Linked DNA regions of Streptomyces clavuligerus. The main gene of each other region encodes a partner of the protein of the gene in region 2 in a complex. Links are inferred from orthologs where the notes say so. Each region holds a gene or a part of one and is shown on either strand. Other genes may lie near its edges. The genes, in order: secG and secY.

What was found.
Region 1: the proteins of secY (region 2) and secG are in contact, whole or in part, in a crystal structure (PDB 5AWW), measured with the Thermus thermophilus proteins. The link is inferred for Streptomyces clavuligerus from one-to-one orthologs. Residues at the interface, in WP_096411648.1 of Thermus thermophilus: Leu14, Gln16, Arg17, Phe20, Ile34, Pro35, Pro37, Ile72, Arg108, Arg109, Asn112, Gln113, Arg116, Ile117, Ile120, Pro145, Gly146, Trp147, Phe152, Phe155, Val156, Val159, Thr160, Val162, Ala163, Gly164, Ala166, Leu167, Trp170, Glu173; in WP_223903268.1 of Thermus thermophilus: Tyr5, Ile9, Tyr12, Leu13, Ala16, Leu19, Val20, Val23, Leu24, Gln26, Glu27, Pro28, Gln30, Gly31, Ala32, Asp34, Leu35, Met36, Gly37, Gly38, Ser39, Ala40, Asp41, Leu42, Phe43, Ala45, Arg46, Val48, Tyr53, Thr56.

What each region holds. Positions count from the first base shown.
Region 1 is NZ_CP027858.1:5,359,441-5,366,757, reverse strand. Bases 401-3,252 are described here. They hold secG (preprotein translocase subunit SecG), read right to left. Parts: upstream 2,015-3,252; coding sequence 1,787-2,014; downstream 401-1,786. Other genes in these bases: CRV15_RS22565 (phosphoglycerate kinase), read right to left, coding at 2,917-3,252; tpiA (triose-phosphate isomerase), read right to left, coding at 2,134-2,910; CRV15_RS22580 (RNA polymerase-binding protein RbpA), read right to left, coding at 1,304-1,639; pgi (glucose-6-phosphate isomerase), read right to left, coding at 401-1,118. In the rest of the region: more of pgi, read right to left, coding at 1-400; more of CRV15_RS22565, read right to left, coding at 3,253-4,128; gap (type I glyceraldehyde-3-phosphate dehydrogenase), read right to left, coding at 4,275-5,282; CRV15_RS22555 (M14 family metallopeptidase), read right to left, coding at 5,503-7,317. UniProt on the Bacillus subtilis protein: Involved in protein export. Participates in an early event of protein translocation.
Region 2 is NZ_CP027858.1:2,502,411-2,509,789, forward strand. What follows is about bases 280-3,193. They hold secY (preprotein translocase subunit SecY), read right to left. Parts: upstream 2,440-3,193; coding sequence 1,120-2,439; downstream 280-1,119. Other genes in these bases: CRV15_RS10175 (adenylate kinase), read right to left, coding at 476-1,120; rplO (50S ribosomal protein L15), read right to left, coding at 2,697-3,152; rpmD (50S ribosomal protein L30), read right to left, coding at 3,154-3,193. In the rest of the region: map (type I methionyl aminopeptidase), read right to left, coding at 1-242; more of rpmD, read right to left, coding at 3,194-3,336; rpsE (30S ribosomal protein S5), read right to left, coding at 3,336-3,941; rplR (50S ribosomal protein L18), read right to left, coding at 4,008-4,391; rplF (50S ribosomal protein L6), read right to left, coding at 4,395-4,934; rpsH (30S ribosomal protein S8), read right to left, coding at 4,956-5,354; CRV15_RS10220 (type Z 30S ribosomal protein S14), read right to left, coding at 5,566-5,751; rplE (50S ribosomal protein L5), read right to left, coding at 5,755-6,312; rplX (50S ribosomal protein L24), read right to left, coding at 6,312-6,635; rplN (50S ribosomal protein L14), read right to left, coding at 6,638-7,006; rpsQ (30S ribosomal protein S17), read right to left, coding at 7,104-7,379. UniProt on the Bacillus subtilis protein: The central subunit of the protein translocation channel SecYEG. Consists of two halves formed by TMs 1-5 and 6-10.

The DNA.
Region 1 (7,317 bases), 2.9 Mb from region 2 along the record:
GAGACCGGCTCCCCGTCCCGGGTCACGGACTTGCCGTTCGACTCCATGTCGAGCTGCTGGAGATAGGCGGTGAACCGGCTCAGATAGTGCGAGTACGGCAACACCGCGTGCGACTGCGCGTCGAAGAACCCGCCGTACCAGACGCCCAGCAGGCCCAGCAGCAGCGGTGCGTTGGCCTCGGGGGGCGCGGTGCGGAAGTGCTCGTCGACGAGGTGGAACCCGTTCAGCAGCTCCCGGAAGTGCTCCGGTCCGATCGCGATCATCAACGAGAGACCGATGGCGGAGTCGAACGAGTAGCGCCCGCCGACCCAGTCCCAGAACTCGAACATGTTCGCCGTGTCGATGCCGAACGCGGCGACCTTCTCCGCGTTGGTCGACAGCGCCACGAAGTGCCGGGCGACGGCGTCCTGACCCGCGTTCAACCCGTCGAGCAGCCACTCCCGCGCGGAGGTCGCGTTGGTGACGGTCTCGATGGTGGTGAAGGTCTTGGAGGCGACGATGAACAGCGTCTCCGCCGGGTCCAGCCCGTGCAGCGCCTCGTACAGGTCGGCGCCGTCCACATTGGAGACGAAGCGGAAGGTCAGCTCGCGGTCCGTGAAGGGGCGCAGCGCCTCGTACGCCATCGCCGGACCGAGGTCGGAGCCGCCGATGCCGATGTTGACGACGTTCCGGATCGGCCTGCCGGTGTGTCCGGTCCACTCGCCGGTGCGGATCTTCTCGGCGAAGGCGTCCATGCGGTCGAGGACCCGGTGCACCCCGGGAACCACGTTCTCGCCGTCGACCTCGATCACGGCGCCCCGGGGGGCCCGGAGGGCGACATGGAGGACGGCGCGGTCCTCGGTGGTGTTGATCTTCTCGCCGCGGAACATGGCGTCCCGCAGCCCGGCCACGCCGGTCGCCGCCGCCAGCTCGCGCAGCAGGCCCAGGGTCTCGCCGGTGACCAGGTTCTTCGAGTAGTCGATCCACAGATCGCCGACGCGCAGGCCGTAGCCGCTCCCGCGGTCCGGGTCGGCGGCGAACAGCTCACGCAGGGTGGTCCCGCGCAGCCGCTCGCGGTGGTCGCCCAGGGCGGTCCACTCCGGCAACCGGTCGAGCCTGGTTCGGCCGCTTGTGTTCACTCGGACATCAGCTCACTTCTTGTCGTCACTGCCCTGCCGTCCCGTCGTTCCCAACCTAATTGATCAGGATGGCCCCTACGGGGAGGGGAGGGCGGCGTCGGCCAGGAGCGAAGCGGGGAACAGATCCGGAAGCCCGCGGAACGCGATCCGGCCGGACACCAGGGTGCCCGGCCGGATCGTCCGTTCTAGATCTCGCCCCGCAGTTTGGCGAGCGCCTCGGCGAGAATCGCCTCACCGTCGGCGTCGCTGCGCCGCTCCCGCACATACGCGAGATGCGTCTTGTACGGCTCGGTACGCGGCGGGTCCGGCGGATTGTCCCGGTCCTGTCCGGCCGGGAATCCGCAGCGCGGGCAGTCCCAGGTGTCCGGGACCTGTGCATCGCTGGCGAAGCTCGGCTGTGTCTCGTGCCCGTTGGAGCACCAGAAGGAGATGCGCAGACGTGGCGCGGACTCGCCGCGCTCGGCCTCGCCCATCGGCCCCGCCCCGACCCGGCTTCCCCGGATCGCGTTGCCACTTGCCACGGTCGTAACTCCCTGCGTGATGGTGCTGTACGGCGTATCACAGCGGCTGCGCCGCGGTGCCCCAGTCTACGTAAGGCCCAACGCTCGTCCAGGGATTGGAGTTACCTGCCCGCCCCGGACAGGAAGCCTGTGGGTGACGTGGGTGGCTCAGTCCAGCTTCATGATCAGGCCAAGAACGACAATGCAGGCGAACCAGAGGACACCGACCACGACGGTGATCCGGTCGAGGTTGCGCTCGGCGACCGAGGAGCCGCCGACGGACGACTGCATACCGCCGCCGAACATGTCGGAGAGGCCGCCGCCCTTCCCCTTGTGCATCAGCACCAGCAGCATCAGCAGCAGGCTGAAGACGATCAGGGCGATCGAGAACCCCATAACCACGGCTGGACCCTACTTCCTGGCAAATCTCTCGGAACATCTACGGACTGCGGGGGCCGGGTGGTGACACCACCCCGGCCCCCGCAAGGGTACGACGGATCAGCCCTACCGCATACTCACTGGTCGCGGAAGCGGACGATCTTGACGAACTCGTCGGTGTCCAGCGAGGCACCGCCGACCAGGGCGCCGTCCACATCGGGCTGGGACATGATCGCGGCGACATTCCCGGACTTGACCGAGCCGCCGTACTGGATGCGGACCTTGTCGGCCACGTCCTGCGAGTACAGCTCGGCGAGCCGGGCGCGGATCGCCCCGCAGACCTCCTGGGCGTCCTCGGGGGTGGCGACCTCGCCGGTGCCGATCGCCCAGACCGGCTCGTACGCGATCACCACGGTCTCGGCCTGCTCGGCCGGGACGTCCTTCAGACCGCCGTCGAGCTGGCTGAGGGTGTGCGGCACCTGCTCGCCCGCCTTGCGGACGTCCAGGCCCTCCCCGATGCAGAGGATCGGGGTGACACCGTGCCGGAAGGCCGCCTTCACCTTGGCGTTGCACAGCTCGTCGGTCTCGCCGTGGTACTGGCGGCGCTCGGAGTGGCCGACGGCCACGTAGGCGCACTTCAGCTTGGCGAGCATCGACCCGGAGATCTCCCCGGTGTACGCGCCGGAGTCCTGCGCGGAGAGGTCCTGGGCGCCGTACTTCAGCTTGTACTTGTCGCCCTCGACCAGGGTCTGGACGGACCGCAGATCGGTGAAGGGGACGAGCACGGCGACCTCGACGGCCGCGTAGTCCTTGTCGGTGAGGGCGAAGGCGATCTTCTGGGCGTGGGCGATGGCCTCAAGGTGGTTGAGGTTCATCTTCCAGTTGCCCGCCATCAGCGGGGTGCGAGTGGTCATGGAATGTCAGTCCTCCAGTGCGGCGAGCCCGGGAAGCGTCTTGCCTTCGAGGTATTCGAGGCTGGCGCCGCCGCCGGTCGAGATATGGCCGAATGCGTTCTCGTCGAAGCCCAGGATGCGCACCGCGGCGGCGGAGTCCCCGCCGCCCACGACGGTGAAGGCCGGGGAGTCGACGAGCGCCTGGGCCACGGCCTTGGTGCCCTCGGCGAAGTCGGGGTGCTCGAAGACGCCCATCGGACCGTTCCAGAAGACGGTGGCCGAGTCGGCGATCTTCGAGGCGAAGAGCTTGCGGCTCTCGGGGCCGATGTCCAGGCCCTCCTGGTCGGCCGGGATGGCGTCCGCAGAGACGGTGGTGGGGTGCGCCGGGGCCTTGGTCCTGAGGTCCGGGAAGGCGGGCGAGACCAGGACGTCGACCGGCAGGACCAGCTCCACGCCCCGCTCCCGGGCCCGCTCCAGATAGCCCTGGACCGTCGGGACCTGCTCCTCCTGGAGCAGCGAGATACCGACCTCGTGGCCCTGGGCCTTGAGGAAGGTGTAGGCCATGCCGCCGCCGATGAGGATGCGGTCGGCCTTCTCCAGCAGATGGTCGATCACCCCGAGCTTGTCGGAGACCTTGGCCCCGCCGAGCACGACGGTGTACGGGCGGCGCACGTCATCGGTGAGCTGCTTGAGGACGCCGACCTCGGTGGCGATCAGCTCCCCGGCCGCGTGCGGCAGCCGGGCGGGCAGGTCGTAGACGGAGGCGTGCTTGCGGTGCACGGCCCCGAAGCCGTCGCCGACATAGAGGTCGGCGAGGGAGGCGAGCCGGTCGGCGAAGGCGCCGCGCTCGGCGTCGTCCTTGCTGGTCTCGCCCGGGTTGAAGCGCAGGTTCTCCACCACGGCGACCTGGCCGTCCGCGAGGGAGGCGACCACGGCGCGGGCCGAGTCGCCGACGGTGTCGGTGGCGAAGGCGACATCCGTCCCCAGCAGTTCGCCCAGCCGCCGCGCGGCGGGGGCGAGCGAGAAGGCCGGGTCCGGGGCGCCCTGGGGACGGCCCAGATGGGAGGCGACGATCACGCGCGCGCCCGCGGCCGCGAGCCTGGCCACGGTCGGCGCGACGGCGCGGATGCGGCCGTCGTCGGTGATGGTGGTGCCGTCGAGCGGCACATTGAGGTCGGCGCGGACGAATACGCGCTTGCCCGCGACCCCAGCGGCAAGAAGCTGGTCGATCGTCTTCATGGACGGGACTCCTCGGAGGGCTGAGCCGAAATACGCGCGAGGGGGCCCGGGGGGCGCTGCGGTGCGCCACCCGGGCCCCGTCGCTCACTTCACTGAGCTGATCAGAACCGTACTGTGTTGATAGGTGCTGGTCAGAGCCGTGTCCCTCAGAGCTGCTCGCCGACGAAGACCGTGAGGTCGACGAGGCGGTTGGAGTAGCCCCACTCGTTGTCGTACCAGCCGAGGATCTTCACCGAGTTGCCCTCCTGGACCATGGTCAGGGAGGAGTCGAAGGTGCAGGAGGCCGGGTCGCCGACGATGTCCGAGGAGACGATCGGGTCCTCGGTGTAGCTCAGGATGCCCTGGAGCTCGCCCTCGGCGGCCTTCTTGAACGCGGCGTTGACCTCGTCCTTGGTGACCTCGCGGCTCAGCTCGACGACCAGGTCGGTCGCGGAGCCGGTGGGGACCGGGACGCGCATGGCGATGCCGTCCAGCTTGCCCTTGAGCTGCGGGAGGACCAGCGCGGTGGCCTTGGCGGCACCCGTGGTGGTCGGGATGATGTTCTCCGCGGCGGCGCGGGCGCGGCGCAGGTCCGAGTGCGGGAAGTCCAGGATGCGCTGGTCGTTGGTGTAGGCGTGGACCGTCGTCATCAGACCGCGGACGATGCCGAAGTTCTCGTCGAGCACCTTCGCCATCGGCGCCACACAGTTGGTGGTGCAGGAGGCGTTGGAGATGACGTGGTGCTGCGCCGGGTCGTAGGTGTCCTGGTTGACACCCATCACCAGGGTGATGTCCTCGTCCTTGGCCGGAGCCGAGATCAGGACCTTCTTGGCGCCGCCGGCGAGGTGCTTCTCGGCGTCGGCCTTCTTGGTGAAGATGCCCGTCGACTCGATCACGATGTCGACGCCCAGCTCGCCCCACGGGATGTCGGCGGGGTTGCGCTCGGAGAGCACCTTGATCGTGTGGCCGTCGACGGTGATGGTGTCGGCGGTGTGGGTGACCTCGGCCTTGAGGCGTCCCAGAATGGTGTCGTACTTCAGCAGGTGAGCCGTGGTCGCGGTGTCACCCAGGTCGTTGACAGCCACGATCTCGATGTCTGCACCCTGCTCCAGCAGCGCGCGGAAGTAGTTACGACCGATGCGGCCAAAGCCGTTGATGCCTACGCGGATCGTCACGAACCGATCTCCTCGTTGGTACGCCGGGTGATCAAAACCTCCCGGCGAGTTGTATTGGGATGTCCCCGACCGCTTACGACCCTACCTCCCTGAAGGGCCCGAAGTGACATCGGAGGGCCCGTACGTGGCGATGGCGGCCCCTAACCCTCGACAGAGGGCAAGGACCGCCAATCACCTGGGCTGGGGCCCCTTCGGATGAGCGGTTTCGAGGGGCTCGGAGTCAGCGTTTGAGCGCCCCCAGCGCCCGTCCGAGCACCCTTGCGCGAGCCCCCTCATCGGTCAGGTGTTCGAGACCGAAGCCCAACAGGACAGTGTCACGCGTAGTAACCGCTCCAGCGGTCGGGAACAGCTCCTGGCTGCGCGTCCACCACCCCTGCGGAGCGGGGCTGCCGGCCGGCGACTCCGTCGCCGACCACGCGCCGAGCGAGGTCTCGAACCCCTCGGCGGCGGCGGTGCCGCCCCGAGTCACCAGCCGGGTGTCGTCGAGGAAGACGCCATGGCCGCCCGTGACCGAGTCGGTGACATACGCGACGGAGATCTCGACCCGCTTGCCCGCCCAGGCGCTCAGATCGAACGAGGTCGCCCGCCAGCCGTTGGTCGAGCCCGTGATCGAGTTCCAGGAGCCGCTGGTGCCGGTCGGGGCGCAGCCGCTGCCCGAGACCGTCAGATAGCGCTGGAGGAAGGGGTGCTCCCGGGCGAAGAACCCGGCCTCGCACTCCTCGGGCACCGCCGTACCGGTGGCGCCGTTCCGGTCGGGCAGGGTGGTCCAGTCGTCCCCGCCCACGGTGTGCGCCTCGATCAGCGCGTGGTCGTACCCGTTCTCGGTCTCGGCGCTGAGCCGCAGATCGAGCCGGGGCGCGTCCGCCGCGGTGACACCGGTCAGGTCGAACTGCCGCGACAGCCGCTGCCAGGAGGAGCCGCGGTGCCGGGCCGCCGCGTACCACTGGCCCTCGTACGGGGTGAAGGGCAGCCGCACCCCCGGGTAGTCGCCCGCCGCCGCGCCGCGGAACCGGGGGAACAGGGCGGGCGGCAGGGTGTGCGAGGTGACGGTGTACACCCCGGCGGCGTCCAGCGGGTTGCCCGGCGCGTCGCCGAGGGGCCCCGAGGCTCCCGCGAGCCCGCCCGCGCCCCGGAAGGACGTGACCCCGGTGAGCGGGATACGGCTGGAGGCCCCCTGGTAGTACTGGGCGAAGTCGTCGCTCACCCCGTTGCCGAGGCTGACGCCGCCGCCCGCGCGCTCACCGGCGTTGACGAGCCTGCCGCCCTCGTTGAGATAGGCGCGCACGGCCCGGGTGGTGGGCCAGGACGGCGTCACGGCGCCGGTGTACCAGACGACGGAACGGAAGTGGCCGAGCACCCCGAGCGGATGCGGAACGCCCTGGGTGGCGACGTCCCAGACCGCGCCGGACCGCTGGTTCGCGGCGAGGGCGCGGGTGTACACGGACGGGTGGCGCGCCGGGGCGGTGCCGCCCTCCTCCGCGAGCACCAGGGTGGCCGCACGGGGCCGGGGCGCGACCCGGTAGGTGAAGGAGTCACTGGTGACGGCCGTGCCCCGGGCGGTCTTCCCGGTGAACCACACCCGCACCGAGGCCCCGGTACGGGCGCCCTTCACCGGGGCGCGGTACTCGTCGAGGACGAGGTTGTCCTCGCCGCCGAAGGTCTCGCCGCCCCGCCAGGCGGTCAGCGGGGCGCTGTGCGTCCGTCCCCCGTCGACGCGGTACCTGACCCGCTTGTCCCGCAGGGACTTCCGGGCGACGACGGAGACCGGCTGGTCGGCGCCCGCGGCGTAGGAGACCGTGAACGGGTCGGGGGTGAAGGGGGCCGCGCTCGCGCCCACCGGGGAGGAGACCCGGTCCCGGTCCTTCGCCGTCTCGGCGACGGCGAGGGCGAACGGGATGTTCTTCTCGAACTCCTGCCGGATCAGCTTCTCGTCGTCCGGGAAGGTGAAGACGGAGGCGCAGTCGGCCGGTTCCCACGCGTCGTCCGGGTCCACCCGGGAGGCGCCGGCGCAGGTGGACATCTCCGGGGTGAACGT
Region 2 (7,379 bases):
TCCGGGATGCCATGGACGACGACCTCGTTCACCGAGGTGCAGATCGTGGCGGGGAAACCGCCGTAGCCCAGGAAGTTCGACTTCGCCCCGTGCTCGGCGATCACCTTGCGGGCGACCTCGTCCAGGTCCCGGGTGGTGGCGCCGGGCACGGCGGCCTCGCGCGTCGCGGCGTGGATCGCGGCGACGACCAGCCCCGCCTCGCGCATCTTCGCGATCTGCTCCGGGGTCTTGATCTGCACCATGGCCTTGCCTTCCACCTCTGTCGTCGGTCCTCTGTGACCGTCTGCGCCCTGCCGGCGGGACGGCCCCTCGGGGCTCCGGTCCTCGCTCAACAGTACGGCCGCGGTGCCTCTCGGACACCGCGGCCGTCGGTCGCGCACCGCGTACGGCCGTGCACGACTCTGGTACTGCTCCTGACGGTACGGACACCCGTACCGCGAAACCGTCCGCCCTGGCCGGCGGCGGCCTCGGTCTTCTACTGCAACGCGGCCATCGCCCGCTGGGTCACCTCGGTGACCTTGCCCAGCGCCGAGATCGTCACCACGAGGCCCTGGCCCCGGTAGTAGTCGATGATCGGCTCGGTCTGGGTGTGGTAGACCTCCAGGCGCTTGCGCACGGTGGTCTCGGAGTCGTCGTCGCGCTGGTACAGATCGCCACCGCAGACGTCGCACACACCCTCCTGGGCCGGAGGCGAGTACGTCACATGGAAGACGTGGCTGGAGTCGTTCCGGCAGATGCGCCGGCCCGCGATCCGCTTGACCACCTCGTCCTCGGGGACCTCCAGGTCGAGCACCGCGTCCAGCGTCATGCCCTCGGACTTCAGCATCGCGTCCAGCGCCTCGGCCTGCGAGACATTGCGCGGGAAGCCGTCGAGCAGAAAGCCGCCGGTGGCGTCCGGCCGTTCCATCCGGTCCTTGGCCATGCCGATGGTGACCTCGTCGGGGACCAGCTCTCCCGCGTCCATGTAGGACTTGGCCTGACGGCCGAGGTCGGTGCCCTGGCTGATGTTGGCCCGGAAGAGATCCCCCGTGGAGATGTGCGGGATCGACAGGTTCTCGGCAAGGTACGCGGCCTGCGTTCCCTTGCCCGCACCGGGGGGTCCGACGAGGACGATTCGCATTAGCGGAGGAACCCTTCGTAATTGCGCTGCTGGAGCTGGCTCTCGATCTGCTTCACGGTCTCCAGACCCACACCCACGATGATGAGGATGCTTGTCCCGCCGAACGGGAAGTTCTGGTTCGCGCCCCCGAAGAAAGCCAACGCCATCGTCGGCACAAGAGCAATCAGGCCCAGATACAGCGAGCCCGGCCAAGTGATCCGGTTGAGTACGTAACTCAGATACTCGGCAGTAGGTCGACCAGCCCGGATGCCCGGGATGAACCCACCATACTTCTTCATGTTGTCCGCGACTTCCTCGGGGTTGAACGAGATAGCCACATAGAAGAAGGCGAAGAAGACGATCAGAATGAAGTACGCGGTGATGTAGTACGGGTGGTCACCTGTGACGAAGTACTTCTCGATCCAGGTCTTCCACTCCGAGGTACCGCTGGAGAACTGTGCCACCAGGGCCGGGATGTACAGCAGCGACGAGGCGAAGATGACGGGGATCACACCCGCCTGGTTCACCTTGAGCGGAATGTAGGTCGACGTACCGCCGTACGAACGGCGGCCGATCATGCGCTTGGCGTACTGCACCGGAATCCGGCGCTGTGCCTGCTCCACGAAGACGACCAGGCCGACCATCACAAAACCGACCGCGATGACGGTGCCGAACTCGATCCATCCCTGTGCGAGCTTGCCGCTCTCCTTGATGGCCCAGAGCTGACCCGGGAAGCCGGCCGCGATGGAGATGAACATCAGGATCGACATGCCATTGCCGATTCCGCGGTCGGTGATCAGTTCACCGAGCCACATGACGGCAGCCGTACCCGCGGTCATCGTGATGACCATCGTGACGGTCGTGAAGATGGATTGGTCGGGAACGATCTGATTCGCGACCTGACAGCCACTGAAGAGCGCGCCACTGCGCGCGGTGGCCACCAGACCGGTGCCCTGGAGCACGGCGAGAGCGATCGTCAGATAACGGGTGTACTGCGTAATCTTCGCGGTCCCGGACTGACCCTCCTTCTTAAGGGCTTCCAATCGCGGAATGACCACGGTCAGCAGCTGGAGGATGATGCTCGCCGTGATGTAGGGCATGATGCCCAGGGCGAAGATGGTGATCTGCAGCAGCGCGCCGCCACTGAACATGTTCACCAGGCCGAACAGGCTGTTGTTGTTCTCCTGCGCCTGGTCTACACAGATCTGTACGTTCTGGTAATCGATGCCCGGTGTGGGGATATGTGACCCGAGCCGGTACAGCACGATGATGGCGAGCGTGAACAGCAGCTTCTTGCGCAGGTCGGGCGTCTTGAACGCCCGGGCGAACGCGGTGAGCACGGTGCCTCCTGCGACCCCCGCGCAACTGCGTCAGAGGTGACGGTCTTGAGGATCGACGAATACGTTTCAGGCAAGTCCGTACGGTCCCGGTGAAAGCGGACCTTACGGTACGAGGGGCAGACCCCCCGCATGTTTACAGCAACAGTGCACGCCACCTTACCGGCGACGGTGCCCCCCTTGGAACGACCAACCGGGGATGCCCCATTTGAGAGGGCATCCCCGGTCGGATGGTTCAGCTTTCAGCCACAGAGGCCGTCTCAGACGAGCTCGGTGACCGTGCCGCCAGCGGCGGCGATCTTCTCCTTGGCGGAGCCGGAGACGGCGTCGACCGTCACCTGCAGCGCCACGGAGATCTCGCCCTGGCCCAGGACCTTGACGAGGTGGTTCTTGCGAACCGCACCCTTGGCGACCAGATCGGCCACCGTGACCTCGCCACCCTGCGGGTAGAGCGCGGCCAGCTTGTCCAGGTTGACCACCTGGTACTCGGTGCGGAAGGGGTTGTTGAAGCCCTTCAGCTTCGGGAGGCGCATGTGGAGGGGCATCTGCCCACCCTCGAAGCGCTCCGGAACCTGGTAGCGGGCCTTGGTGCCCTTGGTTCCACGACCTGCGGTCTTACCCTTGGACGCCTCACCACGACCCACACGGGTCTTGGCGGTCTTGGCACCCGGGGCGGGGGCGAGGTTGTGGAGGCGCAGCGGGTTGTTCTCCGCCATGTCAGTCGACCTCCTCGACCGTGACGAGGTGGCGGACGGTGTGCACCATGCCGCGGAACTCGGGACGGTCCTCCTTGACAACCACGTCGTTCAGCCGCTTGAGGCCGAGCGAACGCAGGGTGTCGCGGTGGTTCTGCTTACTGCCGATGTACGACTTCGTCTGCGTGATCTTGAGGCGGGGCATCAGGCACCCGCTCCCGCACGAGCACGCAGCAGAGCCGCGGGGGCGACGTCCTCCAGCGGCAGACCGCGGCGGGCCGCGATCTCCTCGGGACGCTGGAGACCCTTCAGGGCCTCCACGGTCGCGTGCACGATGTTGATCGCGTTGTCGGAGCCGAGCGACTTCGACAGGATGTCGTGGATACCGGCGCACTCCAGAACGGCGCGCACCGGACCACCGGCGATAACACCGGTACCCGGGGTGGCGGGCTTGAGCAGGACGACGCCCGCAGCCTTCTCACCCTGGATGGGGTGGGGGATGGTGCCCTGGATACGGGGGACCTTGAAGAAGTGCTTCTTGGCCTCCTCCACACCCTTGGCGATGGCGGCCGGCACCTCCTTGGCCTTGCCGTAACCGACACCCACGGTGCCGTCACCATCGCCCACCACGACCAGCGCGGTAAAGCTGAAGCGACGACCACCCTTCACAACCTTGGCGACGCGGTTGATCGCGACGACGCGCTCAACGTAAGCGGTCTTCTCGGCGGCAGCAGCGCCACCGTCCCGACCCTTCCGGTCCCGCCGCTCGCCGCCACCGGCACCGCTGCCGCGGCGCTGGGGTCCAGCCATTGGAATTACCTCTCTCTTTTTCCGCTAGCTACGCAGCGACATAAAGTCGCTAGCGCGAACGGCGGCTCAGAACTTGAGCCCGGCCTCGCGGGCGGCGTCCGCCAGGGCGGCGATGCGCCCGGCGTACTGGTTACCACCACGGTCGAACACGACGGCCTCGACACCGGCGGCCTTGGCGCGCTCGGCGACCAGGGCGCCGACCTGCTTGGCGTGGGCGCTCTTGTCGCCCTCGCCACCGCGGATCGAGCTGTCCAGGGTCGACGCCGACGCGAGCGTGTGGCCCGCGATGTCGTCGATGACCTGCGCGACGATGTGACGGTTGGAACGCGTCACCACCAGACGGGGACGCTCCGCCGTGCCATTGACACGCTTGCGGATGCGAATGTGCCGGCGCTTGATGGCGGCGCGCTTGTACGCGTCACCCTTAGCGATCTTCACACCGTATGCCATGGCTTACTTACCCGCCTTTCCGACCTTGCGGCGGATGACCTCGCCCGCGTACTTCACGCCCTTGGCCTTGTACGGGTCGGGCTTGCGCAGCTTGCGGATGTTCGCGGCGACCTCGCCGACCTTCTGCTTGTCGATGCCCTCGACCGAGAACTTGGTCGGCGACTCGACCTTGAAGGAGATCCCCTCGGGGGCCTCCACCGTGATCGAGTGGCTGTAGCCGAGCTGGAACTCCAGGTTGGAGCCCTTCGCGGCGACGCGGTAACCGACACCGCTGATTTCGAGCGCCTTGGTGTACCCCTGGGTCACACCGGTGATCATGTTCGCCACCAGCGTGCGGGACAGGCCGTGCAGGGCCTTGTTCTGACGCTCGTCGTTGGGACGGGTGACGTTGAGAACGCCGTCCTCGCCCTTGGCGATCTCGATCGGCGCGGCAACGGTGTGGGTGAGGGTGCCCTTCGGGCCCTTCACCTCGACCGTGCGGCCGTCGATGGTGACGTCCACACCGGCGGGAACCTGGATGGGGAGCTTGCCGATACGCGACATTGGCTTTTCCTCCGTTCCCGACTACCAGACGTAGGCGAGGACTTCCCCACCCACGCCCTTCTTCTGTGCCTGCTGGCCGGTGAGCAGCCCGTGGGACGTGGAGATGATCGCCACGCCGAGGCCGCCCAGAACCTTGGGCAGGTTGGTGGACTTCGCGTAAACGCGCAGACCCGGCTTCGAGATCCGCTTGATGCCCGCGATGGAGCGCTCACGGTTCGGACCGAACTTGAGCTCAAGGACGAGGTTCTTGCCGACCTCGGCGTCCTCGACCTTCCAGCCGCTGATGAAGCCCTCCTGCTGGAGGATCTCCGCGATGTGCGACTTGATCTTGCTGTGCGGCATCGCCACGGTGTCGTGGTACGCCGAGTTCGCGTTCCGCAGACGCGTCAACATGTCTGCGATCGGATCAGTCATGGTCATGAATTGGCCTTCGGCCTCTCTCGCCGGGGTTTCCTGTATGCGCCATCCCTCTCCCCACACAGGGGCGGGACGGGTGCGGCGCGGGGACCTACGGCGTAGTAAGTCGTACGGGCGGCGGACGCCCAACCCTCCTAGCCTAAGCCATGGAGTGCTGGGCCCCCGCCGACCCTCTGCTTACCGAGAGCGTCCGGTAGAACCCGAAAAGCGGGTTTTACCAGGAGCTCTTGGTCACGCCCGGCAGCTCGCCACGGTGAGCCATCTCACGAAGGCACACACGGCAGAGGCCGAACTTGCGGTACACGGAGTGGGGACGACCGCAGCGCTGGCAGCGCGTGTAAGCACGCACGCCGAACTTGGGCTTGCGGGCCGCCTTGGCAATGAGAGCCTTCTTCGCCACGGCTCACGCCTCCTTGAACGGGAAGCCGAGGTGACGAAGGAGCGCGCGGCCCTCAGCGTCGTTGGTCGCCGTGGTCACCACGGTGATGTCCATACCCCGGACGCGGTCGATCTTGTCCTGGTCGATCTCGTGGAACATGACCTGCTCGGTGAGACCGAAGGTGTAGTTGCCACGGCCGTCGAACTGCTTGGGGGACAGACCACGGAAGTCGCGGATGCGCGGCAGCGCCAGCGACAGGGTGCGGTCCAGGAACTCCCACATGCGGTCGCCACGGAGCGTGACGTGTGCACCGATCGGCTGGCCCTCGCGCAGCTTGAACTGCGCGATGGACTTACGGGCCTTGGTGACGGCCGGCTTCTGGCCGGTGATCGTGGTGAGGTCCTTGATGGCACCCTCGATCAGCTTGGAGTCGCGGGCGGCGTCGCCCACACCCATGTTGACCACGATCTTGACGAGACCGGGGATCTGCATGACGTTCTCGTACGAGAACTCCTCGCGCAGCTTGTCCTTGATCTCGTTGCGGTACTTCGTCTTGAGACGCGGAGTGGTGGTGGTAGCCATCAGATGTCCTCACCCGTCCGCTTGGCAACGCGGATCTTGTTGCCCTCGTCGTCGAAGCGGTAACCGACGCGGGTCACGACCTTGTTGCCGTCCTTCTCCACGACGAGCTGAACGTTGCTCACGTGAATCGGGGCCTCAGTGGTGATGATCCCGCCGGACTGCGAACCGCGCGCGGTCGGACCGGCCTTGGTGTGCTTCTTGACCCGGTTGACACCCTCGACCAGGACCCGGTCCTCGCGGGGGAAGGCCGCGATGACCTTGCCCTGCTTGCCCTTGTCCTTGCCGGTGATGACCTGTACCAGGTCGCCCTTCTTGATCTTCATGCTTACAGCACCTCCGGCGCGAGCGAGATGATCTTCATGAACTTCTTCTCGCGCAGCTCACGGCCGACGGGGCCGAAGATACGGGTGCCGCGAGGGTCGCCGTCGTTCTTCAGAATGACGGCGGCGTTCTCGTCGAAGCGGATGTACGAGCCGTCCTGGCGGCGGCGCTCCTTGACGGTGCGAACGATGACCGCCTTGACGACGTCACCCTTCTTCACGTTGCCACCGGGGATCGCGTCCTTGACGGTGGCGACGATGACGTCACCGATGCCCGCGTAGCGGCGACCCGAACCACCGAGAACACGGATGCAAAGGATCTCCTTGGCACCAGTGTTGTCGGCGACCCGAAGTCGCGACTCCTGCTGGATCACGTCTATCTCCTGTTTGTCTGCCGGTTCCCCGGGGGGCCGCTGAGCGGCCCCCCGGAGCCTGGCGGAACTGAACTCGAAGGGTTACCCCTTCAAGCGATTACTTGGCCTTCTCGAGGATCTCGACGACGCGCCAGCGCTTCGTCGCGGACAGCGGCCGGGTCTCCATGAGGAGGACACGGTCGCCGACGCCCGCAGCGTTCTGCTCGTCGTGGGCCTTGAGCTTGTTCGTACGACGGATGACCTTGCCGTACAGAGCGTGCTTGACGCGGTCCTCGACGGCGACGACGACGGTCTTGTCCATCTTGTCGCTGACGACCAGACCCTCGCGGGTCTTGCGGAAGCCGCGCTCGGCCTTGGTCTCTTCAGTCACGTT